3 regions of the Streptomyces sp. WAC 06738 genome follow, and region 1 is predicted to be linked to each of the others. Evidence: riboswitches for the same ligand, from Rfam matches in the RefSeq annotation. Region 1 holds a riboswitch; each other region holds the start of a gene.
What was found. A riboswitch is a leader RNA that binds a small molecule or an ion and turns the genes downstream of it on or off. The one in region 1 is predicted to bind thiamine pyrophosphate.
Positions count from the first base shown of each region.

Region 2: another riboswitch for thiamine pyrophosphate. It lies ahead of DMB38_RS27485 (thiamine ABC transporter substrate-binding protein); the one in region 1 lies ahead of thiC (phosphomethylpyrimidine synthase ThiC).
Region 3: another riboswitch for thiamine pyrophosphate. It lies ahead of thiO (glycine oxidase ThiO); the one in region 1 lies ahead of thiC (phosphomethylpyrimidine synthase ThiC).

Region 1 is NZ_CP029618.1:3,876,011-3,886,487, reverse strand. It holds gene DMB38_RS16805 (cupin domain-containing protein) at 1-142, shown strand, start outside; gene DMB38_RS16800 (DUF5326 family protein) at 280-492, shown strand; partial or broken gene DMB38_RS16795 (YibE/F family protein) at 751-1,983, opposite strand; TPP riboswitch at 2,051-2,182, shown strand; gene thiC (phosphomethylpyrimidine synthase ThiC) at 2,175-3,983, shown strand; gene DMB38_RS16785 (protein kinase) at 4,157-6,007, shown strand; gene DMB38_RS16780 (serine/threonine-protein kinase) at 5,989-7,293, shown strand; gene DMB38_RS16775 (DUF4240 domain-containing protein) at 7,352-7,927, opposite strand; gene DMB38_RS16770 (GNAT family N-acetyltransferase) at 8,256-9,014, shown strand; gene DMB38_RS16765 (hypothetical protein) at 9,039-9,791, opposite strand; gene DMB38_RS16760 (Repetin) at 10,055-10,477, opposite strand, start outside.
Region 2 is NZ_CP029618.1:6,228,406-6,238,882, forward strand. It holds gene DMB38_RS27450 (M23 family metallopeptidase) at 1-375, opposite strand, end outside; gene rpsB (30S ribosomal protein S2) at 703-1,674, shown strand; gene tsf (translation elongation factor Ts) at 1,720-2,553, shown strand; gene pyrH (UMP kinase) at 2,834-3,625, shown strand; gene frr (ribosome recycling factor) at 3,724-4,281, shown strand; gene DMB38_RS27475 (phosphatidate cytidylyltransferase) at 4,353-5,282, shown strand; gene rlmN (23S rRNA (adenine(2503)-C(2))-methyltransferase RlmN) at 5,413-6,531, shown strand; TPP riboswitch at 6,546-6,656, shown strand; gene DMB38_RS27485 (thiamine ABC transporter substrate-binding protein) at 6,694-7,752, shown strand; gene DMB38_RS27490 (iron ABC transporter permease) at 7,869-9,473, shown strand; gene DMB38_RS27495 (ABC transporter ATP-binding protein) at 9,473-10,477, shown strand, end outside.
Region 3 is NZ_CP029618.1:1,619,349-1,629,825, reverse strand. It holds gene pknB (Stk1 family PASTA domain-containing Ser/Thr kinase) at 1-238, opposite strand, end outside; gene DMB38_RS06810 (thiazole synthase) at 383-1,255, opposite strand; gene thiS (sulfur carrier protein ThiS) at 1,261-1,521, opposite strand; gene thiO (glycine oxidase ThiO) at 1,518-2,786, opposite strand; TPP riboswitch at 2,785-2,897, opposite strand; gene DMB38_RS06795 (FAD-dependent oxidoreductase) at 3,095-4,282, shown strand; gene DMB38_RS06790 (Rv2175c family DNA-binding protein) at 4,404-4,769, shown strand; gene thiE (thiamine phosphate synthase) at 4,844-5,542, shown strand; gene metF (methylenetetrahydrofolate reductase [NAD(P)H]) at 5,634-6,551, shown strand; gene DMB38_RS06775 (hypothetical protein) at 6,592-7,725, shown strand; gene DMB38_RS06770 (NAD(P)/FAD-dependent oxidoreductase) at 7,796-9,343, opposite strand; gene DMB38_RS06765 (SAV_6107 family HEPN domain-containing protein) at 9,845-10,321, shown strand.

The DNA of each region.
Region 1 (10,477 bases):
CGGCTCCGTCACCGTCGGCGACGAAACCCTGCAGGTCGGCAGGGGTTGCGTCGTCTACGTACCGGCGGGCGTACCGCATCGTTTCCACCACATCACCGAGGATCTCCGGGTTCTGGTGGTCTTCTCTCCACCCGAGGCGTGAATCAGTCCCTCAGGGTCGCCTCGGGGTTCGTTCCGGGATGGACCGGGGCAGGGGGCACTCCCATCCGCCCGCCCGGCGTCCTAGCATCGAAGGCACCGGGACAACCCCGGCGTACCGGAGGAGGAATGACCGTGTCCGTGAAAGAGATCACCGCGGGACTGCCGTGGTGGGTGACGTGGGTGCTGATCCCGGCGATCGTGCTGGTGGTCTTCGGCAGCCTGATCATGGCGCTGGTCGGCTTCATCATCGGCCTGCTCTTCAAGGTGCTGCTGGCCGCGGCGCTGATCGCGGGTGCGATCTTCCTGGTGCGGAAGTTCATGACCGCGTCGTCGTCGAAGAACGACTGGTAGCCGGCCGGCTCCCTCGTCTCCGGCGCTACCTCCGGCGCCGCCGTCCGCCGCCGCCCCGGCGGCGGGAGCGGCCCTCGGGGGAGCCGCGGCAGCGCCGGAGCCCGTGCCCGGCGCCCAGCCCTCAGGGGCGCCCGGCCCCGAACCCGGTCCCGGTCCAGTACGCGGATCTGCTCCCGTACCCGTACCGGCACCCGGTCCCCAGCCCCCGCCCGGTTCCGCACCCGGCACCGGGCCCGGCCCCGGCCCCGCCCCGTGGCGGCGGTCGGCGGAGACGACGAGCGCCGCGAGCCCCGTCGTCAGCGGCACCGACGCGACCAGCCCGATGCTGCCCACGAGGGTCCGTACGATCTCCTCGGCGACGAACTCGCTCGTCGCCACCGTGCCGACGCCCTGGTCGGCGATCGTGAAGAGCAGCAGCAGCGGCAGCGCCGCCCCCGCGTACGCGAGGACCAGCGTGTTCACCACCGACGCGATGTGATCACGCCCGATCCGCATCGCGGACGCGTACAACTTCCGCCACGGCGCCGACGGATCGGCCTGCCGCAGCTCCCACACCGCGGACGCCTGCGTCACCGTCACGTCGTCGAGCACCCCGAGCGAGCCGATCAGCACCCCCGCGAGCAGCAGCCCGCTCATGTCGATGTCCGGGTACTGGGTGTGGATGAGCCCCGTGAAGTCGTCGGTGTTCCCGGTCAGTTTCGACCAGCCGATGAACAGCGACCCCAGCAGCCCGATCAGCAGCAGCGACGCGAGCGTGCCCAGGGCGGCCACGGACGTACGCACGTTGAAGCCGTGACAGAGATAGAGCGCGATCAGCATGATGGCGCTGCCCCCGACCACCGCCACCACCAGCGGGTTCGACCCGTCGAGGATCGCCGGCAGGATGAACAGGATCAGGATCGCGAAGCTCACCGCCAGCGCCGCGAGCGCCGCCAGCCCGCGCAGCCGCCCGACGACGACCACCGCGACCGCGAAGAGCAGCGCCAGCGCCGTCATCGGCACGGTGCGTACCACGTCGGAGACGGCGTACTGCAACTCGCGCGGCGCCTTCGGCGAGTAGGAGACGACGAGCTCCTGCCCCACCTCGTACCGCCGGGACGCGTCGGGCGCGACGATCTCCGTGAAGGTCCGCCCGGCGTGCTTGCCCGACGTCACCTCGATCGTCGCCTGCTCGCACACCGCGTCCTCGTCGGGCCGCGGCTCGTCGGTGTCGGCCCCGCCGCCCGGCGGCCCCTGCTCCTGGATCTGTGCGCCCACGTCCGCGCACTTCACCTCCTCGACCTTCGTGACCTTCGCCCGCTGCCGCTCCTGGTCGAAGCCGATGCCGCTGCGCTCGCCCGCCGGTTCACTCCCCGGCCACAGCGCGATCAGCCCGGCGAGCACCGCCAGCGCGAAGGGGACGAGCACCGCGGCGATCACCCTGCGCAGCCGGTGCGAGGCGGGCGGGGCGGGGGCGCCGTGGTGGTGGCTGTGCGAATGTGTCACCGCCAGATCATCGCAGGAGTCCTCCGGGGCCCTCTTTCGTACCGGTGCGTGCAGCGGTTAGCGTGGTCGGCGAATTGCACACCGCGGGAGCTCGGAGCACCGGGCTGAGAGGGCGCTGACGGATCCGGATCCGGACCGAGGCTGCGCCGACCGCCGAACCTGTTACCGGGTAATGCCGGCGTAGGGAGTGGGTCTCCATGACCGTTTCGGATGCACGTACGCCCGCCACCGGGGACTCCGCGGAATCCGCGAAGTCCGCGGAAACCAGCGCGATCGGCTGGCACAAGGACCACCTCGAGCACCCCGCACGGCCCGACATCAGGGTCCCGGTGCGGCGCGTGCACCTCACCAACGGCCAGGACGTGACGCTGTACGACACGTCCGGGCCGTACACCGACCCGACCACCGACACCGACGTACGCCGCGGGCTCACCCCGCTGCGCGAGAACTGGATCATCGCCCGCGGCGACACCGAGGAGTACCCGGGCCGTCCGCCCCGCCCCGAGGACGACGGCCTCAAACACACCTCGCCCCGCGGCGGCCTGCGCAACCTCGACGCCGTCTTCCCCGGCCGCCCGCGCCAGCCGCGGCGCGCCCGCGGCGCGGCCGTCACCCAACTCGCGTACGCCAGACGCGGGGAGATCACCGCCGAGATGGAGTTCGTCGCGCTCCGCGAGCGCGTCGAGCCCGCCTTCGTCCGCGACGAGATCGCGGCCGGCCGCGCCGTGCTCCCCGCGAACGTCAACCACCCCGAGTCCGAACCGATGATCATCGGCAAGAACTTCCTGGTGAAGGTGAACGCCAACATCGGCAACTCGGCCGTCACCTCCTCCATCGAGGAGGAGGTGGAGAAGATGACGTGGGCCACCCGCTGGGGCGCCGACACGGTCATGGACCTCTCCACCGGCCGCAACATCCACACCACCCGCGAGTGGATCCTGCGCAACTCCCCCGTGCCCATCGGCACCGTGCCCCTCTACCAGGCGCTGGAGAAGGTCGACGGCCGCGCCGAGGAACTGAGCTGGGACGTCTACAAGGACACCGTCCTCGAACAGTGCGAGCAGGGCGTCGACTACATGACCGTCCACGCCGGCGTCCTGCTGCGCTACGTCCCGCTCACCGCCCGCCGCAAGACGGGCATCGTCTCCCGCGGCGGCTCGATCATGGCCGCCTGGTGCCTGGCCCACCACCGGGAGTCGTTCCTCTACACCCACTTCGACGAGCTGTGCGAGATCCTCGCCGCGTACGACGTGACGTTCTCCCTCGGCGACGGCCTGCGCCCCGGTTCGATCGCCGACGCCAACGACGAGGCGCAGTTCGCGGAGCTGCACACACTCGGCGAACTGAACCGGATCGCGAAGTCCCACGGCGTGCAGACCATGATCGAGGGCCCGGGACACGTCCCGATGCACAAGATCAAGGAGAACGTCGACCTCCAGCAGGAGATCTGCGAAGAGGCCCCGTTCTACACCCTCGGCCCCCTGGCCACCGACATCGCGCCCGCCTACGACCACATCACGTCCGGCATCGGCGCGGCGATGATCGCCTGGTGGGGCACGGCGATGCTCTGCTACGTCACCCCGAAGGAACACCTCGGCCTCCCGGACCGGGACGACGTCAAGACCGGCGTGATCACGTACAAGATCGCCGCCCACGCCGCGGACCTCGCCAAGGGCCACCCGGGCGCCCAGGACTGGGACGACGCCCTGTCGGACGCCCGCTTCGAGTTCCGCTGGGAGGACCAGTTCAACCTGGCCCTGGACCCGGACACGGCCCGCGAGTTCCACGACGCGACCCTCCCGGCGGAGCCGGCGAAGACGGCCCACTTCTGCTCGATGTGCGGTCCGAAGTTCTGCTCGATGAAGATCAGCAGGAACATCACGGAACGCTTCGGCTCCGACGACCGGGCGGAGCTGACCGCGGAGGAGATCGAACGCGGCATGCTGGAGAAGTCCAGGGAGTTCGCCGCCACGGGCAACCGGGTCTACCTGCCGTTGACCGACTGAGTCCCGGGGGAGGGGCAGGGCCTCGGTTCTCTGCCCCTCCCGCCGGTGTACCGATCTCTGCGCACACGCCCGCGAGCCCCGTGCGACCAACCCTCGCCGCGGTCTCAACTCCGTGTCATGGCCGCGACTACACTCTCTCCTGCAAACGTGACCCGGAGGAGGGCCCGTTGGCCGTGGAGGGGGAGACGCCGGGCGGTTCTGCCGCGGGCGAGGGTGCGGACATCCGGCCGCTTCAGGAGGACGATCCGGCGGCGCTCGGCCCGTACACGCTGCTGGGGCGGCTCGCCACCGGCGGGATGGGGCGCGTCTTCCTCGCACGTTCCGTACGCGACGGCTCCCTGGCCGCCGTCAAGACCCTGCTCGCCGAAGGCGAGATCGACGCCACCGACCGGCGCCGCTTCGCACGCGAAGTGAAGGTCGCCCGGCGGGCCGAGGGCGTGCGGACCGCGCGCGTCCTCGACGCCGACCCCGAGGCGCCGCGCCCGTGGATGGCGACCGAATACGTGCCCGCCCCCTCCGTGGCGGAACTGGTGCGCCGTGCCGGGCCGCTGGCCGGGACCGGGGCCCGGTGGGTGACGCGGGGCGCGCTGGAGTCGCTGGCGGAGCTGCACCGCCAGGGCATCGTGCACCGGGACGTCAAACCGCAGAACCTGCTGCTCGAACTCGCCGGCCCCCGCCTCATCGACTTCGGCATCTCGCACGCCGCCGACCTGACCCGTACCCAGCTCACCCTGGGCACCGTCGCCTTCACCTCCCCCGAGCAGGCCGTCGGCGAGCCCTCCACCGCGGCCTCCGACGTCTACTCCCTCGGCGCCACCCTCTTCCATCTCGCCGTCGGCCGCCCGCCGTATCCCGCGGACACCGAGATGCTGCTGCTGCTCACCTACGTGGCGGAGGGCCGGACCGACCTGGCCGGGTTACCGGACGAACTCGCCCCGGTGGTTCGCGCCTGCCTCGCGCTCTCCCCCGCCGACCGGCCGCGGACCGCGGAGCTGCTGGACCTCTTCACCTTCGAACTGGCCGAGTTCCCGACGGTGCCGGACGCGAGCGGATGGCTGCCGGCGCCGTGGGCGAGGCTGATCGAGGGGTACGCGCGACAGGGGCGGGCGCTGGCGGCGGACCCGCGGGTGCTGCGGGAAAGCAGTGAGGGCCAGGAGTGGCCGGGGCCCGCGGGCGGGGCGCCGGGCGCGACGCAACTGCCGCCGGAGACGGTACGGGAGGAGCCGGAGACCGTACGCGAGCCGACAGCGGAGGCGACGGCCGTTCGCGAGCCGGCAGGGACGGTGCCGGAGGCGACGGCCGCACGGGAAGCGCACCGCCCCGGACCACAGGCGACGCCGGAGCCCGAGCCGCGGCGGGATGAGGGGGGCGCGGGGGACGCACGGGACGTGCCGGACGGGGAAGCCGACAGGCCCGGCCGGGGCGCGCGGACCTTCGTCCGCTCCGTGCAGACGCTCATGGCCTCCCTCCTCCTGCTCCTCGCAGGCGTCGGCGCCTACGGCTACTACCGGTCCGAGCAGTCGCGCGAACCCGACGCCACCGACCGCGCGTTCGCCGGCGTATCGCCGGGCGAGTGCGTACGTACCGGCCTGGACCCGGCACGCGGCTGGACCGCCGAGGCCCCCGAGACCGTCGCCTGCGGCCCGGGAACCGACACGCCCTGGAAGGTGATCGCGACGGAGGACGGCGGCGTCGTCGACCGCTGCATGGGCACCGACGCGGCGGTCGCGTGGACCCGGCAGAGCGACGCGGGAGTCGTCAGCCTCTGCCTGGAGCGGCGGTTCACCGAGGGTGAGTGCGTGATCGGGGCCGAGCCGCAGGACGGCTCCCTTCTCGACGTCACGCCCCTCACCGATGACGCGGTCTTCGCCACCACCGTCGGATGCGCCGACACCGTCCCGGAGGGCCGCGCGGTGCTGCGGGTACTGGCGCTGGTCCAGGGCGAGGACGGATGCCCCGGCACGACGCAGGTGCGGTACCTCTTCACCGAAAGGGGGCGGATGCTGTGCCTGACCTCGGCGTGACTCCCGGCCCGCTGCACCGGGCCGACCCGCGCCACCTCGGCCCGTACCGGCTCGTCGCCCGGCTCTCCGCGGGCGGCATGGGCCGCGTCTACCTCGCCGTCGAGACCTCCACGGGCGAACTGGCCGCCGTCAAGACCCTGCTGGCGGAGGGAGAGGCCGACGACGCGGACCGGGCGCGGTTCGCCCGCGAGGTCGGCGTGGCCCGCCGGGTGGCCGGGCCGCACACCGTGCGGGTACGCGCCGCCGACCCGGCGGCCCCGCGGCCGTGGCTGGCGACGGACTACGTTTCGGCGCCCTCCCTCGGCGAACTCACCGTGCGCGGCGGCCCCGCCGACTCCGCCACGGTCGCCCGGCTCGCCGCCGACTGCGCGGCAGCCCTCCAGGCGCTGCACGCCGTCGGCGTCGTGCACCGCGACCTGAAGCCGCAGAACGTGCTGCTGCCCGCGGACGGCATCCAGGTCATCGACTTCGGCATCTCACACGCCACCGACCTCACGCGTACCCGGCTGACCCTCGGCACCCTCGCGTACATCGCCCCGGAACAGGCGCGCGGCGAGCCGGCGACGCCCGCGTGCGACGTCTACGCACTCGGCGCCACACTCTGCACCCTGGCCACCGGCCGGCCGCCGTGCCCGGACACCGGCGACCCGGTCCGTCTGCTGGCGCTCGTCGCGCGCGGTGCGGTGGACCTCGGCGCCGTGCCGGAGCCGCTGCTCGGCCTCGTGCGGGCCTGCCTGGCCCTCGACCCGGCGGCCCGGCCGGACCCGGTGGCGCTGCGCGCGCTGGCGGAGGAGGCGGGCGCGGCTGCCGGTACCGCCGGCTCGTCGTGGTCCGGCATGCCGGACCGGTGGGCGGGGATCGTGCTGGCGTACCAGCGGCAGGGAAGGGAGCTGACGGAACGGTACGGGGCGGGGGCCACGCGCGCGGCGGCGCCGGGGGCGGGTGGGTCCGCTGGGGTGGGGGCCGGGCCGCCCGTACGGGAGAAGGCGGCAGCGCGGGAGCCCACGCCGGAGGCGGCGGCCGTGGATCCCGGTGCCGCCGGAGACGGTCCCCGGGCCCCGCACCCGCAACCCGACGTGCCCGCCGCGGCCTTGACACCGGAGCCCGCGCCGGGCCCCGGGCCCCGGCCCCGTGCCCCGCGGCGCTTCGCCGGGCTGACGCCGCGAGGGTGGCGGGCCGCCGGCAGCCTGGTCGGCAACTGCGCCGGGCTCAGCTTCCTCGTCCTCGGCCTCCTCGCCGTACTCGCCACGATCATCGCGATCGTGGTCGCCCTCGCCGCGGGGTGACCCGGCGGCCGGTTCGCCGGGTACGCCCCGGGCGTACGCGCACCGGAACGAGGACCCCCTACATCCGGTCCGCCGTCCGGAGATACAGCTCAGCGAGGCGTGGCAGGCGTTTCCGCATCTCCCCGTCGTCGTCGAAGTCGAAGTCCTCCCCCATGTCGGGTGCCGTGCCGGCCTCGCCGTCCGCCGGCCGGTACTCCGCCCACGCCTCGTGGAAGGCGTCCCTGCTGCCCGTCAGCCGCTCGAAGGCGGCGCCCGCCGCGTAGTTCACCTCCTCGTGGAAGAGGACCTCGTCGTGGCCGTCCCGCGCGGCCTCGGCGACGGCCGGGTGCTCGGCGAGGCTGTCCGGCGCGGCCGCGACGCGCTCGTACCACTCGCGGCCGAGGGATATCACCCCGGCGCGGAAGTCCATGAAACTGTCGTCCGAGCAGCCCCCGCCGATGAGATACGCGGCCGCCCACACGTCCCAGCGGTACAGGGCACCGTGCACCTCGCCGAACCGCTCCGCGTACGCCAGGATCTCCTGCCGGGGGAGCCCCGCGAGGAGTCCCACGAGCGCCTCGTCGAAGGGCACGCCGTCCGCCGCCGCGGACGAGCGCGCCGATTCGACGAGATGCCAGAACCGGTCGATGTCCATGCCCCGTACTGTGGCAGCCCCCACTGACATTCCGGTCTCATCCCGCAAAGCCGTTGCATGGCGGCGGCCCGCGTGGGACATTGGCCGCCGTCCGCGCCCGCGGACGCCTCCGCCGGCCGACCGCCGGCGCACTCACGGTGAGGAACGAAGCCTTTGATCCCGGCGCCCGTCAGCGGCCGCCGTCGGCGCCGAGCGGCCCGCCCGCTTCCGTAGCGGAGCCGCCCGCTCTTCAACGCCGGACACGCCCGTCCCGTACGGCGGCCCCACGCTCTCTCCTGTCTGCGCACGTCAGAGACTTCGTGAGGTCGATACCACCGTGGCTACCCCCATGGACAAGCAGGTCCAGAACTTCGCCGTCGCCAACCTCCGCCGCCGCCCCGACGTCGTCGAGACCGGCGGCTTCGTCGCCGGCTTCGCCGTCGGCACCGACAGCCCCTACCTCAACTACGCCACCCCGCTGCCCGGCACCGCCCCCACCCCCGCCGACGTCGCCGCGCTCGTCGGCGCGTTCCGGGAGCGGGGGCTGCTGCCGCGGCTGGAGTTCGCACCGCAGGCCGCGCCGCTGGTGGCGGGGGCGCTGCGGGCGGCGGGGTTCGAGACGGAGGCGGTGCACGAATACCTCGTCTGCACCCCGCACACGTACACCGACCCCCTGCCCGGCGGCCATCACCCGCGGGTGGAAACCCCCGCCACCGACGCGGAGTTCCGGGCGCTGGACGCGGCGCTCGCCGAGGCGTTCGGCGGTGCGTTCGCCGCGTCCGCGGAAGGCGCGGCGCGGCTGCGGCGGCTGGGGGAGGACGGCGGGGAGGTGCGGTTCGTGCGGGCCGGGGACGGCGGCTGCGCCGGCGGCGCGACGTGCTCGCCGCCGGCCGAGGACACCGCCGAACTCGCCGGCGTCGGCACCCGCCCCGCGCACCGCCGCCGCGGCGTCGCGGCGGCGGTGACCGCGGCGCTGACGTCGGCGATGTTCGAGCGCGGGGCGGGGTCGGTGTGGCTGGAGTACTCCGGTGCGAGCTCCCGCGGCACGTACACCCGCGTCGGCTACCGCCCCGGCGGCACCCGCCTGTACGTCTCCCTGCCCGACTAGACCCGGCGCGGCGGGCCGAGGAGCTCACGTCCGGGGCGGGCGCATCAGGTGCAAGTCCTCGCCCCAGGCGTCGAGGACACCGCCGTGGCCCGCCCGCCGGGCCACCGGCTCGACCCGCGCGAACACGGCGCGCTGCAGCCCCGCGTCCCCGGTGCACGTGATGCGGTCCACGGCCGCGGGCAACTCGTCGCCGGGCCAGCCGGGCAGCGGGTGCCGGTCCAGCTCCCAGCGCAGGTACTTGTTGTACGGGCGCGGGCGGCGCTCCAGCGTGAAGACCAGCTCCAGCAGGTACCGGGCGCTGTCGGCGGCGTCCAGGCGGGCGGCGAGGGGGTGGCCGTCGCGGGTGTTCTTGACGGAGCGGTAGAGGGAGTTGGCGTACGCGTCCAGCAGCGCGGCGGCGTCACGGAACGCCTCGCCTGCGTCGAGCCGGGCGGCGTCGGCGAGGACGCGGGCGATGCCGCCGCCGAGGCGGTCGAGGACGACGCGGGCGCGCGCGAGGGCGTAGCGCTCGAAGCCGGGCGCGCCGCCGAGTTCGCGGAAGTCGGCGAGGGGGAGGACGAGGAGATCGAGGGCGGCGGAGCGGTGGCCGTGGAGGCGGGTGAGGCCACCGGCCGTACCGTCGGCGACGACGACGTAGAGGTCGTGGTCGGAGCGTTCGGTCGCCATGCCCTCGTGGGCCTGGGACCCCTTGAGGACGAGGCCGACGACGGCGGGGTCGGCGGTGGCGCGGGCGACGAAGTCGGCGTAGGCGAGGGGGTGCTGGTGTTCGGCGGTCATGCGGTGGTCTCCGGAGGGATCGGGGCGGGCAGGCCGGCCGGGCGGCTCCCCGCTGCCGGGAGCCGCCCGCGTCGTCCGCGGCGGGCTCGCGGCCGCCGGCCGGGCCGCCGGTGGCGGGCTGCGGCCGGCGGTCGGCTGGCGCCGCGCGGGAGATCACCTCACCCCGGGACCGTACCGTGGGCGGGGCGCGCGGGTCACGGCTCCGGGCGCGCCCGCAGTGGGCGTGACTCTGGTCGGGCGTCCGGCGGTACTGGCTCCGCTGGTCAGAGTTCCGGTTGCCAGGGCTGGACCCGGAAGTCGCCGGTTCCGCCCTTGACCTTCTCGAACGGCGCGGAACTCACACACGGCGCAAGGTCCTTGTCCTCCACCGGGCTGCCCGTGGCCGCCCAGCTATAGCCGAGACGGTCGTGGCGGCCCTGGTCGTGGACGGTGACGCCGACGCGCAGGCCCTTCGCGCCGGGGAGGTCGGTGTCGGTGATGACACCCGAGACGACGGCGACCTTGCCGCCGGTGACGAGGCAGTCGACGTCCGCCTCCGCCCACGCGCCCTCGCCGCCGAGGTAGTGGCTGAAGCGGAACGTGCCGGTCGCCTGGCGGGGGTCGTCGTTGTGCTTCGCGGCGAGGCGCGCGTCGAAGGAGAACGTGATGTCGTCGCCGAGCGACCGGGTGAGCTTCGCGGTGCCGGT
Region 2 (10,477 bases), 2.4 Mb from region 1:
GTACGGCGACCGCGGCGCCTCGAACCCCCGCTCCACCACCGGCCGCCCCCGCGGCCCCCCGTCAACCGGCCACACCGCCTCCACCCCGGGGGCCGTCGGCTCGGCCGGCGCCGCGGCCGGCCGCCCCGGACCGGTGGACCGCCCGCCGGGCGCGGACGTCTCCCGTATCCCCCGTTCCCCCCGCCCCGCCCCCGCCCCCTCCCCACCCGCCTCCGCCTCCGCCTCCGCCGCTGTGTCGGCCGTCGTGTCCGCCGGCGTGAACGGGGGTGCGGGCCAGGCGCCCGCCGTCAGGGCCGCGGCGAGCCCGGCCGCGAGCGCCCACCGCGCCCCGCGGCCAGGGACGCCGGCCGCGCGGGGTTCGCGTCGTCCGTTCATGGGGGGAGTCTGGCCGAGGGCCGGGAGAGCTTGGGGATCATGGACGGATTCTGTGGATAACCGGCCGGTTGTGGACAACCCGGGGCGGGGGACCGCCCGGAGACCCGCCCGGGGACCGGGCTTCGTGGCGCAGGCGGGTGACGCCGTCCCGTACACTTCTGGTGGCGACCCGGCTCTCCGGGTCGACTTCGCACGCCCCGCCACCTGCCTGAAGGTGGCCGCGTCACTCGGTCCTCCGGCTCCCGCCGGAGGCGCGACGCGCAGGGGCGTCAGGAGCGGTGGCCGGCCGGCCGCCGCGCACAACCGAGACACACGAGGAGTACGGCCATGGCCGTCGTCACGATGCGGGAGCTGCTGGAAAGCGGCGTCCACTTCGGGCACCAGACCCGCCGTTGGAACCCGAAGATGAAGCGCTTCATCTTCACCGAGCGCAACGGCATCTACATCATCGACCTCCTGCAGTCGCTGTCGTACATCGACCGCGCCTACGAGTTCGTGAAGGAGACCGTCGCGCACGGCGGCACCATCATGTTCGTGGGCACGAAGAAGCAGGCCCAGGAAGCCATCGCCGAGCAGGCCACCCGCGTCGGCATGCCGTACGTGAACCAGCGCTGGCTGGGCGGCATGCTCACCAACTTCTCCACGGTCCACAAGCGGCTGCAGCGCCTCAAGGAGCTGGAGGCCATCGACTTCGAGGACGTGGCCGCCTCCGGCCTCACCAAGAAGGAACTGCTGGTCCTCTCCCGTGAGAAGGCCAAGCTGGAGAAGACCCTCGGCGGCATCCGCGACATGCAGAAGGTGCCGAGCGCCGTCTGGATCGTGGACACGAAGAAGGAGCACATCGCCGTCGGCGAGGCGCGCAAGCTGCGCATCCCGGTCGTCGCGATCCTCGACACCAACTGCGACCCCGACGAGGTCGACTACAAGATCCCGGGCAACGACGACGCGATCCGCTCCGTCACGCTGCTGACCCGCGTCATCGCCGACGCCGTCGCCGAGGGTCTGATCGCCCGCTCCGGTGCCGCCACCGGTGACGAGAAGGCCGTCAAGACCGACGCCGAGCCGCTCGCCGAGTGGGAGCGCGACCTTCTCGCCGGCGAGAAGGACGGCAAGACCGCGCCGGCCGCCCCGGCCGAGAAGACGGACGAGGCCGCCGCCGAGGCCGAGGTGCAGGTCTCCGCCGAGACCGCCAAGGTCGCCGACGCCGAGCAGGCCGACGAGACCCCCGCCCCGGCCGCCGAGCAGGCCACCGAGGCCGCCGAGGGCACGCAGCCCGCCGGCGACGCCCCGCAGGCCTGATCCGCCGATCCCAGTCACCCGTCGAGAAGAGAAAACCACCGAATCATGGCGAACTTCACCGCCGCCGACGTCAAGAAGCTCCGGGAGCTCACCGGCGCCGGCATGATGGACTGCAAGAAGGCGCTGGAAGAGGCCGAGGGCGACGTCGACAAGGCCGTGGAGCTGCTCCGCGTCAAGGGCCAGAAGGGCGTCGCCAAGCGTGAGGGCCGCTCCGCCGAGAACGGCGCCGTCGTCTCCCTGATCGCCGACGACAACTCCTCCGGCGTCCTGCTGGAGCTGAAGTGCGAGACCGACTTCGTCGCCAAGGGCGACAAGTTCATCGCCGTCGCCGACGCCCTCGCCGAGCACGTCGCGGCCACCAAGCCGGCCGACCTGGAGGCGCTGCTCGCCTCCGAGATCGACGGCAAGACCGTCCAGGCGTACGTGGACGAGGCCAACGCCACCCTCGGCGAGAAGATCGTCCTCGACCGCTTCGCGCGCTTCGAGGGCGCCTACGTGGGCACGTACATGCACCGCACCATGCCCGACCTGCCGCCGCAGGTCGGCGTGCTCGTCGAGCTGGACAAGGCCGACCCGCAGACGGCCAAGGAGGTGGCGCAGCACATCGCCGCCTTCAGCCCGCGCTGGCTGAGCCGCGAGGAGGTCCCGGCCGACACGGTGGAGAACGAGCGCCGCGTCGCCGAGGCCACCTCCCGCGAGGAGGGCAAGCCGGAGGCCGCGCTGCCGAAGATCGTCGAGGGCCGGGTGAACGGCTTCTTCAAGGAGAACGTGCTGCTGGACCAGCCGTTCGCCAAGGACCCGAAGAAGTCGGTGCGGAAGGTGCTCGACGAGGCCGGCGCGCAGGTGATCCGCTTCGCGCGCATCCGCGTCGGCGCCTGAGCACCGGCGCCACCGGCGGGCACCGTGCGCCCGGCGCGCGCAAGCGCGACCGGACGGCGCGCGCCGCGATCCGGCGCACGCGGGGCGGGTCGCCGCGGCGTACGGGGCGCACGGTGTACGGCGAACGGCCACCGGCCCCGCTAGGGTCGGGTTGAGTTGTTGCGGGCCGGTGCGGGGGACCGCCGCCGGGCCGCGGAAGTGACGAGGAGGCCATTGCCGGGAATGGGTGGATGAGAACCCCACGGCGATGGCCTCTTTCGCATGCGCACGAGGAGACTTCATGAACGAGGACGCCGACGCGGACCACGGCCACCGGGAGAAGGCGGACAAAGGCCACCATACGAAGAGGGACAGCTCGCGCTTCCTGCTGAAGCTGTCCGGCGAGGCGTTCTCCGGCGGCGGGGACCTCGGCGTCGACCCGGACGTCGTGCACGCCATCGCCCGCGAGGTCGCGGCCGTCGTCCGCGACGGGTACGAGATCGCGGTGGTGATCGGCGGCGGCAACTTCTTCCGCGGCGCCGAACTGCAGCAGCGCGGCATGGACCGGGCCCGCTCCGACTACATGGGCATGCTCGGCACGGTCATGAACTGCCTCGCCCTGCAGGACTTCCTGGAGAAGGAAGGCATCGACTCCCGGGTGCAGACGGCGATCACCATGGGCCAGGTCGCCGAGCCGTACATCCCGCTGCGCGCCATCCGGCACATGCAGAAGGGCCGCGTCGTCATCTTCGGCGCCGGCATGGGCATGCCCTACTTCTCCACGGACACCACCGCCGCGCAGCGCGCCCTGGAGATCCACGCCGAGGCCCTGCTCATGGGGAAGAACGGCGTCGACGGGGTCTACGACTCCGACCCCAAGAAGAACCCCGACGCGGTGAAGTTCGACGCGCTCGGATACGGCGAGGTCATCACCCGTGACCTCAAGGTCGCCGACGCCACGGCCGTCACCCTGTGCCGCGACAACGAACTGCCCATCCTCGTCTTCGAGCTGCTGAAGGAGGGCAACATCGCCCGGGCGGTGCGGGGTGAGAAGATCGGTACGCTCGTGAGCGCGCACGGCAGCCGGGTCTGAGGGATGGACAACGGCCTGCCGGTCGGACACCGTGCAGGCATGGTACGGGCGGACGGGAGCACTCCCGTTCCGTTCACGGATGAGACCAGGAGCCAGTGGTGATCGAAGAGACCCTCCTCGAAGCCGAGGAGAAGATGGAGAAGGCCGTCGTGGTCGCCAAGGAGGACCTCGCCGCGATCCGCACCGGGCGGGCGCATCCGGCGATGTTCAACAAGATCACGGCGGATTACTACGGGGCCCAGACCCCCATCAACCAGCTCGCGTCGTTCTCGGTGCCGGAGCCGCGGATGGCGGTGGTGACCCCGTTCGACAAGAGCGCCCTGCGCAACATCGAGCAGGCGATCCGCGACTCCGACCTCGGCGTCAACCCCTCCAACGACGGCAACATCATCCGGGTGGTCTTCCCGCAGCTCACCGAGGAGCGCCGCAAGGAGTTCATCAAGGTCGCCAGGGCCAAGGGCGAGGACGCGCGGATCGCCATCCGCTCCGTACGCCGCAAGGCCAAGGAGACCATCGACAAGGCCGTCAAGGACGGCGAGATCGGTGAGGACGAGGGCCGCCGCGGCGAGAAGGAGCTCGACGACACCACCCACAAGTACGTGGCCCAGGTCGACGAGCTGCTCAAGCACAAGGAAGCAGAGCTGCTCGAGGTCTGATGAACGACTCCTCCAGGGGGGCCCCGGCGGGTCCCGTGTACGGCGGGGGTGAAAGGGCGCAGACTCCGCGCATGCCCATCGTGTCCGGCGACGCCCCTGCCGACGAACCCTCCCCAGGTCCCTCCGGGGGATCCGGCGCCCCGGGCGATCCCTCCACCCCGCCGCCGCCCGCTCCCAAGCGGCGCCGCGGCGGCCGGGACCTCGGCGCGGCCATAGGCGTCGGGCTCGGCCTCGGCGCCATCGTGCTGGCCACGCTCTTCGTCGTGAAAGTGCTCTTCCTCGGCGTCATCGTCGTCGCGGTGGCGGTCGGGCTGTGGGAGCTGACGTCGCGGCTGGCGGAGGTCCGCGGCATCCGCACGCCGCTGGTGCCGCTGGTGCTCGGCGGCATCGCCATGGTCATCGCCGGGTACGCGGCCGGCGCCGAGGGCGCCGGAGCGGCCCTCGCGCTCACCGCCCTCGCCGTCCCCGTCTGGCGGCTGACGCGCCCCGCGGAGGACTACCTCCGCGACGTCACCGCCGGCGTCTTCGCCGCGTTCTACGTGCCGTTCCTCGCCTCCTTCGTCGCCCTGATGCTCGCCGCGGACGACGACGGGCCGCAGCGGGTGCTGACATTCCTGATCCTCACGGTGATCAGCGACACCGGCGCGTACGCCGTGGGCTACAAGCTCGGCCGCAACAAACTCGCCCCGCGCATCAGCCCCGGCAAGACCCGCGAGGGCCTGGGCGGCGCGCTGGCCTTCGCGATGGCGGCGGGCGCGGTGTGCATGGAACTGCTCATCGACGACGGCCGCTGGTGGCAGGGGCTCCTGCTGGGCGCCGCGGCAGCCGCCTCGGCGACGCTCGGCGACCTCGCCGAGTCGATGATCAAACGGGACCTCGGCATCAAGGACATGGGCACGCTGCTCCCCGGCCACGGCGGGATCATGGACCGGCTGGACTCGCTGCTGCCGACGGCGCCGGTGGTCTGGCTGCTGATGGTGATCTTCGTCGGCGCGGGCTGACCCGGCCGCCGCCTCCCCCCTCCCGGGGCGCGGTTTCGGTGAGCGCCGGCCAGTGGGCTCGTAGCGACGAATCAGGGCGTTCGGGGATGAGGCGGGCGGGGGTGAATCCGTCTGCGACACTGGTACGGCTATGCCGAAGCCAGGAGAGCTCACCTTCGCCGTCCCCCGTGGTGCCAAGAAGCCGCCGCGGCACCTCGCCGACCTCACCCCCGCCGAGCGCCGCGACGCCGTCGCCGAGCTGGGGGAGAAGCCGTTCCGTGCCGCGCAGCTCTCGCGCCACTACTTCGCGCGCTACGCGGCCGACCCGGCCGGCTGGACCGACGTGCCCGCCGCATCCCGGGCGAAGCTCGCCGAGGGGCTGCTGCCCGAGCTGATGACCGTCGTACGGCATCTGAGCTGCGACGGCGACACCACCCGCAAGACCCTCTGGCGGCTCTTCGACGGCACGCTGGTCGAGTCGGTGCTCATGCGCTACCCCGACCGCGTCACCATGTGCATCTCCTCGCAGGCCGGCTGCGGCATGAACTGCCCGTTCTGCGCCACCGGCCAGGCCGGGCTCACCCGCAACCTGTCCACCGCCGAGATCGTCCACCAGATCGTCGACGGCATGCGCGCCCTGCGCGACGGCGAGGTGCCCGGTGGCCCGGCGCGGCTGTCCAACATCGTCTTCATGGGCATGGGCGAGCCGCTGGCGAACTACAACCGCGTGCTGTCGGCCATCCGCCGCCTCACCGACCCCGAGCCCGACGGGCTCGGGCTCTCCCAGCGCGGCATCACCGTCTCCACCGTCGGCCTCGTGCCCGCCATGCACCGCTTCGCCGACGAGGGGCTCAAGTGCCGCCTCGCCGTCTCCCTGCACGCGCCCGACGACGAGCTGCGCGACACCCTCGTGCCCGTCAACACACGCTGGCAGGTCCGCGAGGTCCTCGACGCCGCCTGGGAGTACGCCGCCCGCTCCGGCCGCCGCGTCTCCATCGAGTACGCGCTCATCAAGGACATCAACGACCAGGCATGGCGCGCCGACCTCCTCGGCCGCCTCCTCAAGGGCCGCCGCGCGCACGTCAACCTCATCCCGCTCAACCCCACCCCCGGCTCCAAGTGGACCGCCTCCCGGCCCGAGGACGAGCGGGCGTTCGTCGCCGCCCTGGAGGCCCACGGCGTGCCCGTGACCGTACGGGACACCCGCGGCCAGGAGATCGAGGGCGCCTGCGGGCAGCTCGCCGCCTCCGCGGCCGACACCCCCGCCTGATACCGTTCACGTGTACACACCGACAGGGGAGCGCTCGCAGCGCTGAGAGTGCGGCACCGTCCAGGCCGCAGACCCTCGAACCTCGCCCAGGTCATTCTGGGTAGGAAGTTCGGTCGAGACTCTGCTGCTGCCCGGGCTGCCCGCCGCCACGAAAGCAGCCCGATGAAGCGCATCGTCACCACCGCCCTGGCCGCGTCCCTCGCCCTGGGCCTGGCCGCCTGCGGCTCGGACTCCGGCGACGGATCCGGGTCCGGCGCGGGCGACAAGAGCGTCACCCTCGTCACCCACGACTCCTTCGCCGTCTCCGACGGCGTGCTGAAGGCGTTCGAGAAGCAGTCCGGGTACACGGTCGACATCCTCAAGGGCAAGGACGCCGGCTCCGCCGTCAACCAGGCCGTCCTCTCCAAGGACAACCCCCAGGGCGACGTCTTCTTCGGCATCGACAACACGCTGCTCTCCCGCGGCCTCGACAACGGCATCTTCACGCCGTACGAGGCGAAGGGGCTCGACCGCATACCCGGGGAACTCCAGCTCGACGCGGACGAACACCGTGTCACCCCCGTCGACTACGGCGACGTCTGCGTCAACTACGACCGCGCGTACTTCGAGGAGAAGAACCTCGACCCGCCGCAGACCTTCGACGACCTCGCCGACCCCCGCTACAAGGACCTCCTCGTCACCGAGAACGCCGCCACCTCCTCCCCGGGCCTGGCCTTCCTCCTCGCCACCGCCGACGAGTACGGCGAGGAGGGCTGGGAGGACTACTGGGGCAAGCTGCGGGAGAACGGCGTCGAGGTCGTCGACGGCTGGGAGCAGGCGTACTACGAGCGCTTCTCCGGCGCCGGCAAGGGCGACAAGCCGCTCGTCGTCTCGTACGCCTCCAGCCCGCCCGTGCTCGACATGGAGTCCCGGCCCCAGGAGGCCACCACCGGGGTGTCCACCGGCACCTGCTTCCGCCAGATCGAGTTCGCCGGGCTGCTCGCCAACGCCGGCAACGCCGAAGGCGGCAAGGCCCTCATCGACTTCCTCATCGGCGAGCGGTTCCAGCAGGACATGCCGCTGAACATGTTCGTCCACCCCGTGCGCGAGGACACCGCGCTGCCCGAGGTCTTCACCCGCTACGGCGAGGAGATCGCCGACCCCCACACCCTCGACCCGGCGACCGTCGACGACAACCGGGAGCAGTGGATCAAGACGTGGACCTCGCTGGTCGTGAAGTGACCCGGGCCGCGGGCCGCGGCAAGACGGACACCGGACCGGGTACGGGTACGCCGACCGGACCGGCGGCGGGCGCGCGCCGCCGCCGGATACGCGGGGCGGCCGGGCGGCTCGCGCTTATGGCCGTACCCGCCGCGTTCCTCGGCGTCTTCTTCGCCTACCCCGTGAGCGCCATCGTCGCCCGCGGGCTGCGCGAGGGCGGCCGCTGGCAGTTCGGCCGCATCCCCGACGTCCTCGGCGACCCGGACATCCTCGGCGTCCTCTGGTTCACCCTCTGGCAGGCCGCCGCCTCCACCGGGCTCACCCTCGTCCTCGCGCTGCCCGCCGCGTACGTCTTCGCCCGCTTCGACTTTCCCGGCAAGCAACTGCTGCGCGCCCTGGTCACCGTGCCGTTCGTGATGCCCACCGTCGTCGTCGGCTCCGCCTTCCTCGCGCTCACCGGCCGCGGCGGCGTCCTCGACGGGTGGTGGGGCATACGGCTGGACACCACCGTGTGGGCCATCCTCCTCGCCCACGTCTTCTTCAACTTCGCCGTCGTCGTACGGACCGTCGGCGGCCTGTGGGCCCAGCTCGACCCGCGCCAGGAAGAAGCCGCCCGAGTCCTCGGCGCCGGCCGCCTCGCCGCCTGGCGGCACGTCACCCTGCCCGCGCTCGGCCCCGCCGTCGCCGCCGCGGCCCTCATGGTCTTCCTCTTCACCTTCACCTCCTTCGGCGTCATCCAGATCCTCGGCGGCCCCGCCTACGCCACCCTCGAAGTCGAGATCTACCGCCAGACCGCCGACTTCCTCGACCTGCCCACCGCCGCGGTCCTCTCCCTCCTCCAACTCGCCGCCGTCGCCGCCGTCCTGGCCGTGCACGCCTGGACCGTACGCCGCCGGGAGACCGCGCTGCGCCTCGTCGCCCCCGAGACCACCGCCCGCCGCCCCCGCGGCGCCGGCGAACGCGCCCTCCTCGGCGGCGTCGTCGCCCTCGTCACCGTGCTCCTCCTCGCGCCGCTCGCCGTCCTCGTCGAACGCTCCTTCGCCACCCCCGGCGGCCACGGCCCCGGCTTCTACCGCGCGCTCCAGGAGAGCGACGGCACGTTCGCCGTCCCGCCGCTGGAAGCCGTCGGCAACTCCCTCGCCTACGCCGCCGTCGCCACCGTCATCGCCGTCGTCGTCGGCGGCCTCGCCGCGGCCGCCGTCACCCGCCGCGCCGGGCCCCTCGTCCGCGGCTTCGACGCGTTGCTCATGCTGCCGCTGGGCACCTCCGCCGTCACCGTCGGCTTCGGCTTCCTCATCGCCCTCGACAGCCCGCCGCTCGACCTCAGGTCCTCCTGGATCCTCGTGCCGCTCGCGCAGGCGCTGGTCGGCGTCCCCTTCGTCGTACGGACCATGCTGCCCGTGCTGCGCGCCGTCGACGACCGGCTGCGGGAGGCCGCCGCCGTGCTCGGGGCGTCACCGCTGCGGGCCTGGCGGGAGGTCGACCTGCCGCTGGTGCGGCGGGCGGTGCTCGTCGCCGCCGGCTTCGCGTTCGCGGTCTCCCTCGGCGAGTTCGGGGCGACCGTCTTCATCGCCGGGCCCGACCGGCCGACGCTGCCGGTCGCCGTCGCGCGGCTCCTCGGGCGGGCCGGGGAGACCAACTACGGGCAGGCGATGGCGCTGAGCACCATCCTCATGGCGGTGTGCGCGGCCTCGCTGCTGCTGCTGGAACGGGTCCGCAAGAACCAGGCGGGAGAGTTCTGATGCTCGTACTCGACGACGTCACCGTGCGCTACGGCGCCCGCGCCGCGGTCGACGGGATCGCCCTCGACGTCGCGGACCGCGAGATCGTCAGCGTCCTCGGGCCCAGCGGCAGCGGCAAGTCCACGCTGCTGCGGGCGGTGGCCGGGCTGCAGCCCGTCGCCGGCGGGCGGGTGCTGCTCGGCGGCCGGGACCTGGCCGGGGTGCCGGCGCACCGGCGGGGGGTGGGGCTGATGTTCCAGGACCAGCAGTTGTTCCCGCACCGGGACGTGGCCGGGAACGTGTCCTTCGGGCTGCGCATGCACGGGGCCTCGCGGGCGGCGGCCCGGGAGCGGGTGGCGGAACTGCTGTCGCTCGTCGGGCTGCCGGGGGCGCAGCGGCGGGCCGTGGGGGCGCTGTCGGGCGGGGAGCAGCAGCGGGTGGCGCTGGCGCGGGCGCTGGCGCCGTCGCCGCACCTGCTGATGCTCGACGAGCCGCTGGGGCAGTTGGACCGGTCGCTGCGGGAGCGGCTGGTGGTGGAGCTGCGGCAGCTCTTCGGGCGGCTGGGCACGACGGTGCTGGCGGTCACGCACGACCAGGGGGAGGCGTTCGCGCTCTCCGACCGGGTGGTGGTGATGCGGGAGGGGCGCGTGGCGCAGACCGGAACGCCGGTGGAGGTGTGGGAGCGGCCGGCGGACGAGTTCGTGGCGCGGTTCCTGGGCTTTGCGAACGTCGTACGGGGGACGGTGCGCGGATCGGCGGCGGAGACGCCGTGGGGGCGGGTGGGGGTGGCCGATTCCGGGGTCTCGGGGGAGCACGCGCTGCTGGTACGGCCGGCGGGGGTACGGGTTCGCCCGGCGGGCACGGGGCTGGACTGCGCGGTGGTGGGGCGGACCTTCCGGGGGGACCACGTGCTGCTGACGCTGCGACCGGTGAGGGGACCGGAGCTGGAGTCGTCGGTGGCCCTGCGGGGTGCGCCGGAGGCGGGGGCACGGGTGGGGGTGGAGTTCGACCCGTCGGAGGTGGTG
Region 3 (10,477 bases), 2.3 Mb from region 1:
CGTCGGTGCCCTGGTCGTAGACGCCCACGACGTTCGGGTGGGCCAGGCCCGCGACCGACTTGGCCTCCAGGATGAACCGCTGGACGAAGGAGGCGTCGGCGGCGAGCGACGGGTGCATGACCTTGACGGCGAGCACCCGGTCGAGCCGGGTGTCCAGCGCGCGGTAGACGGTCGCCATGCCGCCGGCGGCGATGCGTGCGTCGACGCGGTAGCGCCCGTCGAGCATCTGCCCGACCATGGGGTCTCCCCACCCTCCCGGCGGATGGGGGGACGGGTCCAGAGTCGTGTCCACGAACGGCAGTCTACGAGGTGAGGGACGCGTTCCCGTCACCGTTGTGCTGCAGTACGTTCCCGAAGGCGTGCCGCTACGGGGCCGGGCAGTTCACCCGAACGCGGGCCGCTCCGGGTCCGGCCCGGGACCCTCGTCCCGGCCGCCCCCGGGGCCCAGCTCGGCGACGCCCGCCCCCGGGGAGGACGCGCGCGCGAAGTGCCGGCGCGGGATGCGCCCGGCGCGCGCGGCGAGCCGGCCCGCGGCGATCGCGTACCGCATCGCCTCCGCCATCAGCACCGGCTCCTGCGCCCGCGTCACCGCGGACGCCAGCATCACCGCGTCGCAGCCCAGCTCCATCGCCAGGGCGGCGTCCGAGGCGGTGCCCGCCCCGGCGTCGAGGATGACGGGCACCCCGGCGGCCTCGGTGATGAGCTCGAAGTTGTGCGGATTGCGGATCCCGAGCCCGGAGCCGATGGGGGAGCCCAGCGGCATCACGGCGGCGCAGCCGGCGTCCTCCAGCCTGCGGGCGAGCACGGGGTCGTCGTTGGTGTACGGGAGCACGGTGAAGCCGTCGTCGACGAGCGTCTCGGCGGCGGCCAGCAGCTCGACCGGGTCGGGCAGCAGAGTCCGCTCGTCGGCGATGACCTCCAGCTTCACCCAGTCCGTGCCCAGCGCCTCGCGGGCCAGCCGGGCGGTGAGGACGGCCTCGCCCGCGGTGTAGCAGCCGGCGGTGTTCGGCAGCACGCGGATGCCGTGGCGGCGCAGCACGTCGAGCACGGAGCCGTGCACGCCGGGGTCGACGCGGCGCATCGCGACGGTGGTCAGCTCGGTGCCGGAGGCGAGGAGGGCGCGCTCCATGAGGTCCAGGCTGCTCGCGCCGCCGGTGCCCATGATGAGGCGGGAGGAGAAGCGGACGCCGGCGATGGTGAGCGGGTCGGCGCCGGTGAGGTCTGCGGGGACGGGGGCGGGGACGGTGCTGGTCACGGTGGTCAGCCTCCCTGGACCGCGGTGAGGATCTCGACGCGGTCGCCGTCGCCGAGGGTGGTGGTGGGCCAGTCGCCGCGCGGCACGACGTCCTCGTTGACGGCGGCGGCGACGCCGCGGTGCGCGGCGGTGAGGGTGGCGACGAGGGCGTCGAGGGTGAGGCCCGCGGCGATCGTGCGGGGCGCGCCGTTGACGGTGATGGTGGGCGCGTGGGCCGGGGAGTCGGTACGGGGGTCGGTACGGGTCTGCGTGGCGTCCTGGGTCATGCGTGCTGCCGCCCTTCGTGCTGCTGGTGCGTACGGCCGAACCGGGTGGCCGCGAACGGGCGGGCCACGTCGGGGAGTTCGCCGCCGGTGAGGACGGCGGCGAGTGCGTCGCCGGTGACGGGGGTGAGGAGCACCCCGTTGCGGTAGTGGCCGGTGGCCAGGTGGAGCCCCGCCAGGGCGGTGGGGCCCAGCAGCGGCGCGTTGTCGGGGGAGCCGGGGCGCAGCCCGGCGCCGGTCTCCACGAGCGGCAGCTCCGTCAGCCCCGGCAGCAGCTCGTGCGCGTCGCGCAGCAGCTCGTACACGCCGCCGGCGGTGACGGTGGTGTCCCAGCCCAGCTCCTCGCTGGTGGCGCCGACCACCAGCTCGCCGCTCTCCCGTGGCACCAGGTACACGCTGCTGCCGCGCACCACGGCCCGTACCGTACGGGACAGGAACGGCGTCCCGGCGTCGGGCATCCGCAACCGCAGCACCTGCCCCTTCACCGGCCGCACCGGCGGGCGTACCGCCTCCGGCACCCCCGCCAGGCTCCCGCTGCGGCTGCCCGCGGCGAGCACCGTCTGTCCGGCGTCGAGCCGGGTGCCGTCCGCCAGCTCCGCGCCCGCCGCCCGCTCGCCTTCGCCCGCGCCGGCGATCCGCAGCCGCGTCGCGACGCCACGGTGGAAGGCGACGCCGGCCCGCTCGCACGCGGTGACGAGCGCCGCGGTCAGCAGCCGCGGGTCCGTCTGGTGGTCGCCGTCGACGCGCAGCCCGCCGCGTACCCCCGGCGCGAGCATCGGCTCCAGGCGGCGGCACTCGCTGCCGCTGAGCCACTGCGCGGAGAGCCCCAGCCGCTGCTGGAAGCCGTGGAGTTCGCGCAGTTGGGCGCGGTCGTCCGCGTCGAGCGCGACGGACAGCGCGCCGCAGCGGCGGTAGCCGATGTCCCGGCCGGACGCCTCCGCCAGTTCGGCGGCGAACGCCGGATAGCGTTCCGCGGCGGCCAGGTTGAGCGCCAGCAGCGCTTCCTCGCCGTAGTGGAGTTCGGTCACGGCGGCGAGCATTCCGGCCGCGACCTGCGCGGCGCCGCCGCCGGGCGCCGGGTCGGCGACGGCGGTGGCCAGCCCGCGGCGCGCCGCCTGCCAGGCGGTGACCAGGCCGATGACGCCGCCGCCGACGACGAGGACGTCGTATGCGGCATCCGCCGTGCGCGGCGCGCCGGTTGGGCCCGCCGCGGGCGCCGCGGAGGGTGTCGTGGTGGGTTCCGTCGGGGGTGTGTCGCGTGGCTGCATGGGCGCGTTCGCCCCTCCCTTCGCCGGCATGACCCGGATCAGGTTCGTACGGTCGGGGGCCGCCAGCCCCCCTCTCAGCCCGGTGCGCGCCGGGCTCCCGCGAGTCTTCCCGGCCACCCTAACTCCGTACGCCCGGCCGCTGTAAGGGAGCCTCGCGAGCGGGCCGGCACGAGCGGCGGCCGACCGGTGCGGCATACAGTGATCGTGTGACCGACGCCGAACCCGACCGCGTGCCCGCCGACCGGGCCGCCAGCCGCCCCAGCCGCGCCGCGGACCCCGCCGCGGGCACCGTCGTCGTCGGCGCCGGCATGGCCGGCGTGCAGACCGCCGTGGCGCTGCGCGAGCAGGGGTACGCGGACGCCGTCACCCTCGTCGGTGCGGAGCCGCACGATCCGTACGACCGGCCGCCGCTGTCGAAGGCGGTGCTGCTGGGCAAGGCGGAGGGCTCGGCGTTCGAGGTGGACTTCGCGGAGTACGGCATCGGGCTCCGGCTGGGGCTGCACGCCGACCGGCTGGACACCGAGGGGCGGGTGCTGGAGACGGACGCCGGGCCGGTGCCGTACGGGAACCTGGTGCTCGCCACCGGCGCGGCGCCGATCCCGCTGCCGGGCGCCCCGGCAGGCGCCACGCCCGGCGTGCACCTGCTGCGCACCCTCGACGACGCGGCGCGGCTGCGCGCGGTGCTGGTGCGGCGCAGCCGGGTCCTGGTGGTCGGCGCGGGCTGGATCGGCGCGGAGCTGACCACCGCGGCGCGCGAGCAGGGCTGCGAGGTGACGGTCGTGGAGGCCGCCGGGCATCCGCTGGCGGCGGCGCTGCCCGCGGCGGTCGCGGCGCCGATGGCCGCGTGGTACGAGGAGAGCGGCGCCCGGCTGCTGACGGGGCGCCGGGTCGAGCGCGTCGAGAGCGCGGGCGAGCACGGCCCGGTCGCGGTGGTCCTCGACGACGGTACGGAGCTGACCGCCGACGCCGTCGTCGTCGGCATCGGCGCCCGCCCCACCACGGCCTGGCTCGCCGGCTCCGGCGTCGCGCTGGGCGGCGACGGGGCGGTGCGGGCCGACGAGCGGCTGCGTACGAACGTGCCCGGCGTCTGGGCCGTCGGCGACTGCGCGTCGTTCCCGTCCGCGCGCTACGGGGAACGGCTGCTGATCCACCACTGGGACAACGCGCTGCAGGGCCCGACGACGGTCGCCGCGGACATCGCGGGCGCGCCGGGCGCGGTGTACGACCCGGTGCCGTACTTCTGGTCCGAGCAGTTCGGCCGCTTCGTGCAGTACGTCGGCCACCACACGGACCGCGACGAGCTGCTGTGGCGCGGCGACCCGGACGGCACCTCGTGGTCGGTGTGCTGGCTGCGCGCCGGCCGGCTCATCGCGCTGCTGGCCGTGGGCCGGCCGCGGGACCTCACCCAGGGGCGCAAGCTGATCCACGCCGGCGCCGCGCTGGACCGCGAGCGGGCCGCCGACGCGGCCGTACCGCTGAAATCGGCCGCGCTCTGACGTCCGCGGCACTGCCGGGGGCCGCGCCGGCCCCCCTGCATACGGGGATGCTTCGCGGTGATATGCCTCCCTTTGGCGCTGCCCTGTACCGGCAGGCGGTCCGAGATGGCAGGCTGGGGGTGTGACCGAGATTGATGCGAAGATCGATGCTCTCGTCCCCTCCTGGCTCACCCTTCCCGACGTCGCGGAGAAGCTCGGCGTCGAGGTGACCCGCGTGCGGCAGTTGGTGAAGGAAGGCCAGCTGATCGCGGTGCGGCGGGGTGAGAACAACGCGCTGCACGTGCCCGCCGAGTTCATCGGCGAGGGGAAGGTGATCAAGGGCCTCACCGGCACCCTGACGCTGCTCAAGGACGACGGCTTCAGCGACGCGGAGGCGCTGGAGTGGCTGTTCACCCCCGACCCCTCGCTTCCGGGGACTCCCGCGCAGGCGCTGCGCGAGAACCGCGGGACGGAGGTCAAGCGCAGGGCGCAGGCACTGGCTGTGTAACCTCGCGGGGCCGGGCGCGCAGCCGCGGGTCCGGCCCCGCGACCGTACGGGACCGTACGAGGGGGGAGTGCCGCATGAAGGCAGGAACCGCCGCCCGCGCCACCGCGGACGCCCGCGCCCGGCTCGGCGCCGCGCAGCTCTATCTCTGCACCGACGCCCGCACCCGCCAGGGCGACCTGCCCGAGTTCCTCGACGCCGTGCTGGCCGCGGGCGTGGACATCGTCCAACTGCGCGAGAAGGGCATGGAGGCGCGCGAGGAGCTGGCGCACCTGGAGGTGTTCGCCGACGCCTGCCGCCGGCACGGCCGGCTGCTCGCCGTCAACGACCGCGCCGACGTGGCGCACGCCGCGGGCGCCGACGTGCTGCACCTGGGCCAGGGCGACCTGCCCGTGCCCGCCGCCCGCGCCATCCTGGGCGCCGGGCCCGAGGACGTGCTGATCGGCCGCTCCACCCACGCCGAGGCGGAGACCCGCGCCGCGGCCGCCGAGCCCGGCGTCGACTACTTCTGCACCGGCCCGTGCTGGCCCACGCCCACGAAGGCCGGGCGCCCCGCGGCCGGCCTCGGCCTCGTCCGGTACGCGGCGGGGCTCGGCACCGACCGCCCGTGGTTCGCCATCGGCGGAATCGACCTCGGAAACCTCGACGAGGTCCTGGCGGCCGGTGCCCGCCGCGTCGTCGTCGTGCGCGCCCTGACGGCCGCGGAGGACCCCGGAGCTGCGGCGGGTGAGTTCGTACGGCGGCTGCGCGCGGCCCGGAACGGTGACGTCCGGTAATCGCCGGGGCGGCCCGGGGCGCCGGGTCCCGGCCGGGCAATTGAGCTGGCCGTCTTGGGTCCGGAGGTGACAGGCGGTTAACCTGCCGCGTATGGCCACCGGCATCGCTTCGACCAGGAATGATCGCGCAGTCACTGTTCGTGAACTGCTCGCGTCCGGCAAGCAGTCGTTTTCGTTCGAGTTCGCCGCCCCGAAGACCGACAAGGGGGAGCGGACCCTCTGGAACGCCGTACGGCGCATCGAGGCCGTACAACCGACCTTCGTCTCCGTGACGTACGGCGCCGGCGGCTCGTCCCGCGAGGGCACCGTCCGCGCCACCGAGCGCATCGCCACCGACACCACGCTCACGCCCGTGGCGCACCTCACCGCGGTCGACCACTCCGTCGCCGAACTGCGGAACGTCATCGGACAGTACGCGGACGCCGGCATCCGCAACATGCTCGCGGTCCGCGGCGACCCCCCGGGCGACCCGATGGGGGAGTGGGTCGCGCACCCGCAGGGGGTGTCGTACGCCGCCGACCTGGTCCGGCTCATCAAGGAGTCGGGCGACTTCTGCGTCGGCGTCGCCGCCTTCCCCGAGCGGCACCCGCGGTCCACGGACTGGGACAGCGACATCCGGCACTTCGTCGACAAGTGCCGCGCGGGCGCGGACTACGCGATCACCCAGATGTTCTTCCACGTCGAGGACTACCTGCGGCTGCGCGACCGGGCGGCCGCCGCCGGCTGCGCGACGCCGATCATCCCGGAGATCATGCCGGTCACCAACGCCCGGCAGATCCAGCGGTTCGCCGAGCTGAGCGGGGCCACGTTCCCGCCGGAGCTGGCTGATCGGGTTCTCGCGGTCGAGGACGACCGCGCCGCGGTACGCTCCATTGGCATCGAGTACGCCACGGACATGTGCGAGCGGTTGCTGTCCGAGGGAATCCCCGGACTGCACTTCATTACGCTGAACCACTCCACGGCAACGCTGGAGATCTACCAGAACCTCGGACTGCACCGGCGGTCCTGAGGGCAGGCACCACCTAGCGGGGGCGGAAGAGAGGCACGTGATGGGCGACTTGGCCTGGTTGGCCCTCTATGCCATGTTCGGGCTCGTCGCGCTGTGGCTGCTCTGGGAAGTGCTGATGCAGTACAAGGCCCCGCTGCGCTGGCGCGCGCTGGCCTTCGTCGGCTTCCTCTGCGTGGTGCTCGGCGTGCTCATGCCCTCGGTGGTCGTGATCGGCCTCGGCGTGGTGGTGTTCGCGCTCGGCCAGGTCAAGGTCACGCTCTCCTACCGCAGCGGCTACTCCGGCGGCTGGGCGGTGAACAGGCGCGGGGAGGACGAGGACTACGGCGGCGGACACGAGGCGCAGGGGTACGACGCGCAGGGGTACGACGACGGCGCGTACGACGGCCGCCAGGCGCCGCCGCCCCCGGAGCACGCCGCCCCCTACCCGGCGTACGAGCCGGAGGGCGCGCCGGGCGCGGCGCAGGAACAGACCTCGCAGTTCTCGCCCTTCGGCGACGAGCAGGCCCTCGCGGGCGCCGCCCCCGGCCAGCAGACGTACGCGGGCGGCTACGACGCGTACGGCAACGGGAGCAACGGCGCCGGCTACGACTCCGGCAGCTACGCGACCACCTCCGCCTACGACTCCGGCAGTTACGCCACCACGTCGGCGTACGACACCGGCAGCCACGCCACGACCTCCGCCTACGACACCGGCAGCCACGCGACCACCTCCGGCTACGAGGCCGGGGGCTACGCCACCAACGGCGCCGGCATGGACGGCTACGGGCAGGACCAGCAGATATACCCGGACACCGGCGGCTACGGCACGGAGCACCAATACGCCGGGTACGACGCGGCCGCGCCCGCCCCCGGCGGCTACCCGGACCCCTACGGCGGCTCGGAGTACGCCGCCCCGGCCCCGCCGCAGTACTACGACTCCACGCAGGGCGGCGGGCAGCAGTACGACACGGGCGGCGCCGGCTACCCCGGCTACGACCAGCAGCAGTACGGCCAGCAGTACGCGGAGGGCTACGACACCGGCCGGCAGCCCGCGTACGGCCAGGAGAGCTACGGGACGGCGGGCGACAGCGTCTGGATGCCGCAGCAGCGCGACGCGGACCCGCTGGGCACCGAGGACCCGTACGCACAGCAGCAGGGCTACCCCGGCTACGAGCAGCAGCAGTACCGCTACTGACCCCCGGCGGTCACCCGCCCCCACTGACCGTCCCGACCGGCCGCCCCGCGCCCCGCCCCGGCCGCGCGCCTCAGCGGGAGCCGCGGAAGTCCGCGCCCTCCATGATCAGCCCGGCGACCAGGGCCCCCGACATCCCCGCGTGCGCAAGACCGCCGCCCGGGTGCGCCCAGCCGCCGACCGCGTAGAGCCCCGGCACTGCCGTGGTGTTCGGCAGCGGCAGATACGCGCCCCCGGCCCCCGCCAGCGCGGGCCCCGGCACCGCGCCGCCCGGGGCGCCCGTCTCGGCGGCGGTGTCCGCGGGCGTACGCACCTCGCGCCACAGCACCCGCTCCGCCAGCCCCGGCACCGCCCGCCCGGCCGCCGCCACCATCCGGTCCGCGAACGCCTCCGCGGCCTTCTCCGCGCCCTCGGCCGCCCACGCCCCGGCCGGGACGACGGCGGTCACCGTCACGGCCTCGTGCCCGGCGTCCGGGCGCTGCGCGGGGTCGTCGGGGCGCAGCACGGTGACGGTGGGTTCCGGGTCGGTCCCGGGGTTCTCCCCGTCGAAGATCCAGGCCAGTTCGCGCGCCGGGTCCGGGGAGTGCACGACGGTCCGGTGCACGGCGTCGCCGTCCCGCGCGCCGCGCAGCGCCAGGCAGACGGTCATCCGCGCCGGTACGGCCCGCGCCGCCGCCGGGGTCCCGCCGCCCCCGTACGCGCCGGGCGCCAGCTCCGCGAGCCGGGCCCGCGGCACCCCGGCGATCACGACGTCGGCGTCCGCACGCCCGCCGCCGGCCAGTTCGACGCCCGCGGCCCGGCCGTCCCCGCCCACCCGGACGGCCACCACCTCCGCGCCGAACGCGAACTCGATCTTCCGCTCCCCGCAGCGCTCGTACAGCGCGTCCGCCAGCGCCCGCATGCCGCCCCGCACGTACCAGCCGCCGAAGGTCTCCTGCACGTACGGCAGCATCGCCGCGCCCGCCGGGGCGTGCCGCGGGTCGAACCCGTACGCCAGCGCGTGCTGCGCGAGCATCGTCCCCAGCGCGGGGTACGCGCCCAGCTCGCCCGCGGCGACGTCGGCCACGGTGGCGGGCGGTGCGGCCGGGCGGGCGCCGCGCAGGCGGCGCAGCAGCCCGCGTCCCGCGGGCGGCGGGGGCGCGGGGTAGAAGTCGGCGGCCAGCGCGCCCGGGTCGGCGGGCAGGGGTTCCTCGACGAGCGGGCGGCGGGCGGCCTCCCAGACCCGGCGGCCCCGGTCGAGGAGGGCGGTCCACGCCTCGCCCGCGCCGGCGCCCGTGGCGGCGTCGAGGGCCCGTACGACGCCCGCGCGGGAGGCGTTGGGCAGGGTGGCGGCGGTGCCGTCGGGGAAGACGTGCCGCTCGGCCGGGTCCACCGGCACGAGGTCCACGCACTTCTCCAGCTTCCGCCGGCCCGTCTTGAGGAACAGGTCGCGGTAGACCGCGGGGAGGTACAGCACCCCGGGGCCGGTGTCGAAGCCGAAGCCGTCGCGCTCCAGCCGCCGTACGCCGCCGCCGTGGGTGCCGGAGCACTCGTGGACCGTCACCCGGTGGCCCGCGAGGGCCAGCCGCGCGGAGGCGGCCATGGCGCCCATGCCCGCCCCGACTACCGCGATCTCTGCCATGGCCCGGACTTTATCCCCCGCCCCGCGCGGGCCCGCGGGCGGGCCGAGCGGGGCTGGGGGTGCGTACTCAGTCGTAGGTACGCGTACTCAGATCCCTGCTTGAGTATCCGAGCGGATGGGCCCCGACCTGCACAAACGGCAGAGTGAAGGACGTGGGACGGACGCAGTACGGGGCCACGGACCGCCGACACGGGGTGGCGGAACGGGACCCCGGTGCCGGCCCACGAGGGGGGATCGGGGGAAGAGGGGGGAAGCTGCCCCGGTGGTGGAGCGACGGGGGATCGCTTCGCGCCGGGGCAGCGCCCGTTTCCAGGGTGCCCGCCCCGGCCGGGGCGCGGCTCCACCCCGGGGCGGCACCAGCCGGCGCCGTTGCCGCGGAGGGTGCGGTCGGCGGCATCGTCGCAGGTAGCGGGGGAGTTCAGGTCGATTGTCAGTGGGGTGCGCCACGATGGGCACATACGAACGAACGACTGAAGGACTGACGCTGACAGGAGGCAAGCCATGGCAGCCGAGCCGGCTTACGCCCCACCGAGTGATGTCCACCCCGTCCTGCGCCCGGGCACTGCGCCCAAGGCGGCGCTGGAGCTCCTCGCGCAAGCCCACGCCGGTCTGGCGGAGGCGGCGGAGATGGAGACGGCGAACGAGCGCTACTCACTGGCCCATCTCGCCGCGCTGCGCACTGCCGCGGCGGTCCTGGCGGTGCGCGGGCGGCCGGAGCCGACGCCGCGGCGCCGGCAGCGGATCCGCAGCGCGTGGGAGGTGCTGCCGGAGGTCGCGCCGGAACTCGCCGAGTGGAGCGCGATGTTCGCGGCCGGCGCCCGGCTGCGGGCCCGCGCGGAGGCGGGCATCAGGGATGCGGTCGACGCGCAGGAGGCGGCCGATCTCCTGCGCGCGGCAGGCATGTTCACGCGCATAGTCGAGCGGATGCTCGTCGTCCAGCCGCTGATACGCCCCCAACCGGGCCCGGAGCCGCGCTGAGGCGCGCTGAGCGCTGCGCGGCGGCCGGGGGCGGGAAACGCGGGTCCGGCGGGCGTGGGCCGCCGCCGGCCCGCGGGCACACGGTGTGCCGGATGCCGGACGCGGCGCCGTGCGCGTCCGCGGTCGCCTGCCGGCCCCGGCCGTGTGCTCGCAGTC